3 regions of the Paenibacillus sp. PDC88 genome follow, and region 2 is predicted to be linked to each of the others. Evidence: predicted binding sites of a transcription regulator. Region 2 holds the regulator's gene; each other region holds the start of a gene.
What was found. The regulator CtsR, encoded in region 2, represses protease genes until heat stress. The targets are predictions, from matches to a motif close to ATGGTCAATAAAGGTCAAACA.
Positions count from the first base shown of each region.

Region 1: the regulator CtsR is predicted to act here: its motif matches at 1,344-1,364, upstream of clpP (ATP-dependent Clp endopeptidase proteolytic subunit ClpP).
Region 3: the regulator CtsR is predicted to act here: its motif matches at 1,509-1,529, upstream of clpP (ATP-dependent Clp endopeptidase proteolytic subunit ClpP).

Region 1 covers NZ_FNNT01000016.1:24,492-26,764, forward strand. Annotated here, with positions in the region: gene BLW49_RS26645 (SIMPL domain-containing protein) at 1-548, shown strand, start outside; gene clpP (ATP-dependent Clp endopeptidase proteolytic subunit ClpP) at 627-1,226, opposite strand; tRNA gene BLW49_RS26655 (tRNA-Arg) at 1,431-1,505, opposite strand; gene BLW49_RS26660 (sugar-binding transcriptional regulator) at 1,838-2,273, shown strand, end outside.
Region 2 covers NZ_FNNT01000015.1:1,067-3,339, reverse strand. Annotated here, with positions in the region: gene BLW49_RS26110 (protein-arginine kinase McsB) at 1-405, opposite strand, end outside; gene BLW49_RS26105 (protein-arginine kinase activator protein McsA) at 437-958, opposite strand; gene BLW49_RS26100 (CtsR family transcriptional regulator) at 1,009-1,470, opposite strand; gene eis (GNAT family N-acetyltransferase) at 1,870-2,273, opposite strand, start outside.
Region 3 covers NZ_FNNT01000008.1:191,127-193,399, reverse strand. Annotated here, with positions in the region: gene clpX (ATP-dependent protease ATP-binding subunit ClpX) at 1-767, opposite strand, end outside; gene clpP (ATP-dependent Clp endopeptidase proteolytic subunit ClpP) at 780-1,370, opposite strand; gene tig (trigger factor) at 1,751-2,273, opposite strand, start outside.

The sequences.
Region 1 (2,273 bases), on a different contig from region 2:
CTGCCGCTGCGGCACAAAAAGCGAATGCAGCCAAAATTCAAAAGATCACTACACTCTTGAAGAATACCTGGAAAGTGGACAGCAAGGATATTCAGACGAATCAATTCTACGTACAGCCCAATTATACTTACAGCGAGAAAGACGGACAGAAAATTAAAGGCTACACCGCTTATCACACACTTAAAGTGTCTTATCGTAACCTAGAGAAAGTCGGTGAGCTGCTGGATGCTGCGACCAATGCAGGGGCTAACCAGATCGATAATGTTGTGTTCTCCATCGAAGATACAGAAGCGTTTGAAACACAAGTGATAGACAAGGCGATGGCGAATGCGAAGCTTAAAGCGGGAGCGATCGCAAATGCCGCACAGCGTCAGCTGGGTATCGTTCTTAGTGTCAGCCAGGGAAGTATTGATGAACCGGTAGCTTATTACAAGGAATCCATGGAACTGCAGTCTGCTGCTTCGAGTCAAGACAGCGCCAATACAGCAATTGAGAGCGGAGAGATCAAGCTGTCTACACAGCTGACGGTTCGATATGAGCTGAAGTGAGATTTTTTACTCCATGGGATCTAGAAAAATAAAAAATCCTCGGTCCTGAAGTTCAGGATCGAGGATTTTTGTTGTGTTTTACAGGCCTTGAGCAGCTGTGGAAGACTCCAGAACTTGGTCAACCAAACCGTATGCCTTCGCTTCTTCAGCGGACATGAAGTTATCGCGGTCTGTGTCACGCTCAATGCGCTCCAGCGGCTGTCCTGTACGTTCAGCCAGAATGTGGTTCAGCTTATCACGCATTTTGAGAATACGGCGTGCGCGAATTTCTATATCAGAGGCTTGACCTTGTGCTCCACCAAGCGGCTGATGGATCATGACTTCACTGTTAGGGAGAGCAAAGCGCTTGCCCTTCGCACCTGCGTTAAGCAGGAAGGCACCCATTGAAGCAGCCATACCCATACAGATTGTGGAGACATCGGGCTTAATAAATTGCATCGTATCATATATCGCCATACCCGCAGTGATGGAACCGCCTGGGCTGTTAATGTATAAATGAATGTCTTTCTCTGGATCTTCCGCAGCTAGGAACAGCATTTGAGCAATGATGGAATTAGCGACGACATCGTTGACATCACTGCCAAGGAAAATAATGCGATCTTTCAGCAGTCTGGAATAAATGTCATAAGCGCGTTCACCGCGATTGCTTTGTTCTACGACCATAGGAATATAACTCATGCGAAAAACCTCCTCAAAAAAATTTAGAGTTTAAGTTCACGAGACACGAGAACAGGAACTACATCTACATATACTCACTGTTTCCGTATTAACCACATCATAAACAATTTCAAACAAAAAGTCAAAGAAAGTCAAACTATTTTGATAAAAAAAGAAACCTGCTCGGTTTCATCGGTTAATTGTATATGGAACCATTAATAATAATGGCGCGCCCGCGAGGAATCGAACCTCGATCTCAGGCTCCGGAGGCCTACGTCATATCCGTTGGACCACGGGCGCATATTGTAACTGTCCGTGACAGCAATATTGATTATATCCGAATGTAAAAAAATTTGCAAGAGAGTCTCTTGATCGAGTTTGATGTGAGCCATATATGTACAACCTATGGATGAAGGGAATAAATGAAGGCTGAGAGAATGAATGTATGGCTTTTGAATTGTGATATTTTACACAAGCGAATAAAGGGAAAAGGCTTTGTAAAATATACTTTTGGACCCCTTGCATCACACGTCAGATTTAGTTAAAATATACGTGGGACTTAAAAAGTTAACCCGGGACATTTTTAGTCCACCTCAGAGACCGGAATGAAGGAGCTTGCGGAAGTGGATAGCATGCGAACGATATTAGAAGTGCAGAAGCAGCTTCTACCTGATCTCATGGACGTAATGAAGAAGAGGTATACCATTCTACGCCAGATCATGATTTCGGAAGTGATTGGAAGGAGAACTCTTGCGAACGCTATGGATATGACAGAGCGTGTACTTAGAGCAGAGACGGATCTGCTGAAGTCGCAAGGACTCATCGAGATCGAGACGGTGGGAATGAGAATCAGCCAGGCTGGAGAAGAGCTGCTTGAAATGCTTGAACCGGTAGCCAAGGAACTGTTTGGACTATCGGAGATGGAAGAGCAGATTAGAAGAACTTATGGACTTCGTAAGGTCATTGTCGTTCCAGGCGATTCGGAGAACTCGGAGTATGCCAAGCGTGAGCTTGGACGTGCCGGTGCCAAGGCGCTTCTCAGCGTCATGAACGATGAAGACGTTGTAG
Region 2 (2,273 bases):
CTGGAAACCCGGGAATAAACATTGAATACGCAGGTGATCCTCTTCATTCACCATAATGCTGATGGATTCATCTTCACTGAGTATGACAGCTCCGTTTCTCGATTCGTTCGCAAGATCAGGGCTGATCAAATGTTTTTCCACCAGAACTTCTTTATCGAATTGATCCAGTTCATTCAGATTCAGTACATGGAATTCACCAAACCTATGAACCTCCTCAAATCCAAGAACATCAATAATGTTACGACGTACTTCTCTCGACTGCTCTTCTGTTGCCAGCATTGGAAACGGAAAGCTCTGTATATTACGAGCGACTCTTACCCGGCTACTGATGACAATCTCTGAGTCAGCAGCGGTATTCCGCATCCAATCACTAAGTGGTTTTTCGGTAAACCGGATATCCGACATGGTGCACACCTCCTTACTCTATTACCAAACTTTACTCCTGTGCTATCTCTTTTTCAAGCTCACGAATCTGGTCACGCAATTTAGCGGCCTCTTCGAATTCCTGCAGATTGATCTTCTCCTGCATTTCACGCTTCAATTCATCCACTCTGCGTTTCAAATGAATTTTCTCACCTGCGCGAACCGGGACTTTCCCGATATGTGTAGTGTTGCCATGCACCCGCTTCAGCAGCGGATCCAAGCGGTTTGAGAAATGATTATAGCAGGAACTGCAGCCAAATCGATTCAGCTTACTGAACTGACTAAATGTCATTCCGCATTGCTCACAGCGAAGCGTCTCCGGTGAGGGTGCTCCCGCTGTTTTATATTTACCTGACTCAAAATCCATAAGTCCTGACAAGAGCCCGTGAATAGAAAAGCCATTAGAGATGCCTGAGATATGGTCACCTTTTTCCTTCGCACAGTTCTCACAGATATGGAATTCCGTCTTCTCTCCGTTTACAATCTTCGTAAAATGGAGCGTAGCCGGGCGTTCATTACATTGTTGACACATCATGACCGCTTACCTCCTTTGCCTTACATTCTTGATCATATGAACAATCCTATTCATTTGCCCAAGACCGAGATCAGCATTGCTTTGAGCATTCGAGCGCGAATCTGATCACGATAGGGAAGTTTAATAAGCAGTACTTCTCGCGATATAGCCGCTTTGACCAAAGCAGCCTCTCTACGGTTGAGGAATCCGGCCTCTTCCAGCTGATAGATAAGCCCTTCTGCTGACGTCTGATTAATCTCATCTCCAATATGCTGATGAAAATGCCCATTTAGAGCAAACTGTGCAGGAAGCTCCACACGCTGAATGCGAATATAGCCGCCTCCGCCACGCTTACTTTCCACCAGATAGCCTTTCTCAAGGGTAAACCTTGTGCTGATGACGTAATTAATCTGAGACGGTACACAAGAGAACTTATCAGCGAGATCGTTTCTTTGGATCTCAATCATGCCCTCAGAGCTATCCTGCAAAATATTTTTCAGATATTGCTCGATAATATCAGAAATATTGCGCATTCTACATCCCCCACTATATTAGCCCCTTAAATAACTTAAATTCATTACATTAAATTACAATGCTAATCTGTATCTAAGGGAAAGGCTTCCCAACTGGGGTCACTATCCATCCTTAAAATTACCCATCTTGGACGGATTGCGAATCTCATTCATCTAGAAAACTCCATGAGAAGTCCTGCTACCCCTGATACATTACTCTGTTTGATCTCTGTTGACTTTGACTTTCTTTGACTTTGTATTCATTATACCACATTATGTAGAATTCTCAAGAGGGGTTCCTTTTTCATTTTTCTCATTTTGACCTAAAATATGCGTCTTACGAAAAAAACTCCCCTGCATTGTTCAGGAGAGTTCGATCTTCAAGTGTCATACTTCGGCTAAGAAGCATCAAAGTTAAATTTAGAAGAAGTCCATAAAAAGTGTTCGTCCGGCAGGAATCACTCGATCCAGCTCTGTTGCTCGAAGCGGATTACCTGCTAATCGTTCCATTAAATAAAGTTCACGTGGCCGCTTGTAGCCCATAAATAACGCTGTAATGGATTGAATGTCACCAGATATATCAGCAGTTAACTTATCATCAGAAGAAAGAGGTTCTATATTACCTTGTCCATCCTCGCTTACAGTCAGGTGCCAATATCCCGTATTCCATGATGCGACAGAATCTTCTACTTGGATGACCAGATCCAAGCTGTGATTCACTTCAAACGGATATAGAGCAATAAAAGCACTAAGATCGACAATACGTGCCATAAAATAAGGAACAAGCTCCTGCTTCACTCTCGGCTCAGGTAACAAGAAGGGCA
Region 3 (2,273 bases), on a different contig from region 2:
TTGATCATTTGCTCGAGTCCGTCAAAGGCCCCGCCGCAGATGAACAAAATATTTGTCGTATCGATTTGGATGAATTCCTGATGAGGATGCTTACGTCCGCCTTGTGGTGGAACGGAAGCAACCGTACCCTCTAGAATTTTGAGGAGGGCCTGCTGTACGCCTTCACCGGATACATCACGTGTAATCGAAGGGTTCTCCGACTTACGTGCTACTTTATCAATCTCATCGATATAAATAATGCCGCGCTCTGCCTTCTCTACATCATAATCGGCAGCTTGAATGAGCTTGAGCAGAATATTCTCAACGTCTTCACCTACGTACCCTGCTTCTGTGAGCGAGGTAGCGTCTGCAATCGCAAATGGAACGTTCAAAATCTTAGCCATAGTTTGAGCCAAGAGCGTTTTACCAGAGCCCGTTGGTCCCAATAGCAGAATGTTACTCTTCGACATTTCTACATCGTCAATCTTGCTCTGTGTATTAATGCGCTTGTAATGATTATAAACGGCAACAGACAGCGATTTCTTCGCTTGCTCCTGACCGATAACATACTGATCCAAAATATCACGAATCTGCATCGGTTTTGGAATATCCTTCAGATCAATCTCTTCGTCATGACCGAGTTCTTCCTCTACAATCTCTGCACACAGCTCGATGCATTCATCACAAATATATACCCCTGGTCCAGCGACAAGCTTACGAACCTGTTCCTGGGATTTACCACAGAAAGAACATTTAAGCTGCCCTTTCTCATCGTTAAATTTAAACATCTAACCACCCCTTTAAGAATTAATCGGTCTGGTGAGTACTTGGTCAATGATACGGTATTCTAAAGCTTCTTCCGCGCTCATAAAATAGTCGCGGTCCGTATCACGCTCGATTTTATCAAGGGGTTGACCCGTACGCTCCACATAGATCTGATTAAGCTTCTGACGCGTTTTAATAATCCAGTCGGCGTGAATTTGAATATCGGATGCCTGACCTTGGATCCCGCCAAGCGGCTGATGTATCATAACTTCACTGTTCTCCAGCGCAAAGCGCTTGCCAGGTGCACCCGCAGTGAGCAGTAGTGAGCCCATGCTGGCAGCCATCCCTACGCAGATGGTTGAAACGTCTGGCTTAATAAATTGCATTGTATCATATATACCCAACCCTGCAGTAACAGAACCACCTGGTGAATTGATATATAAGCTGATGTCCTTCTCCGGATCCTCTGCAGCCAAGAATAAGAGCTGAGCAATAACGCTGTTGGCCACATCATCATCTATTGCACCGCTGAGGAAGATAATACGATCCTTCAATAGTCTTGAATATATATCGTAAGAACGTTCACCGCGATTAGTTTGTTCAACAACCATAGGCACGAGATTCATGTTCCGACCTCTTCTCCATAATAGAATCTTACTGCCACATTAATCAGGGTTAAATAAATATCAGTCTTAATTTTATCATGTTCCCTGTTCAATGTCATTTATGACTACTTTCCTCAGCCAAGTAACTGCTAAAGAGAAAGCTTGATCATATTTAACCATTTTTTTTATGTATGTGCAAATCGGACTTCCATCCTATGGAGCTAAGACCTATAACTCAAGTATATGGAAGGTACAGTTAAAATATCACGACATCTCACTGATTACCATTTAATAATATATTTAACTATAAAATGGATATTCATGAGAAGAAATAAGGCACGTTTAGTAAAATACTTTACGTGCCTTATCTGTTATATTTCTAACGTGATGGATGTGTAATCTTATTCTTCAGTTGCTTCTACAGCAGCTTCCTCAGCTGGAGCGTCAACTTCTACGCTGTTTGCAAGAAGGAAGTCAATCGTTTTACGAAGCAGAACTTCTTCACGAAGGCTGTCGAAAGAACCGTTGCTTTCGAGAATTTGACGAATCTCTTCTGGAGTACGTCTGAAGGAAGTCGCCATATTATTCAGCTCTTCGTTAACATCCTCATCGGATACTTCAATGTTCTCTTGCTTACCAATTGCTTCAAGAACCAGGTTGTTGCGAACGCGCTTCTCAGCATCGCCTTTCATTTGGTTTTGAAGATCTGCTTCCGTTTGACCAGAGAAGCTCATAAACATTTCAAGGTTCATGCCTTGTTGACGAAGACGGTTGTCAAAGTCACGCATCATGTTGCGAACTTCGCTGTTAATCATTCCTTGTGGAATTTCAACTTCTGCGTTAGCAGCCGCTTTTTCAACAACAACATTCTCTTGGTTTGCTTTTGCTTCTTCTGCTTTGCGCTCAGACAGCTGCTTCGTAAGA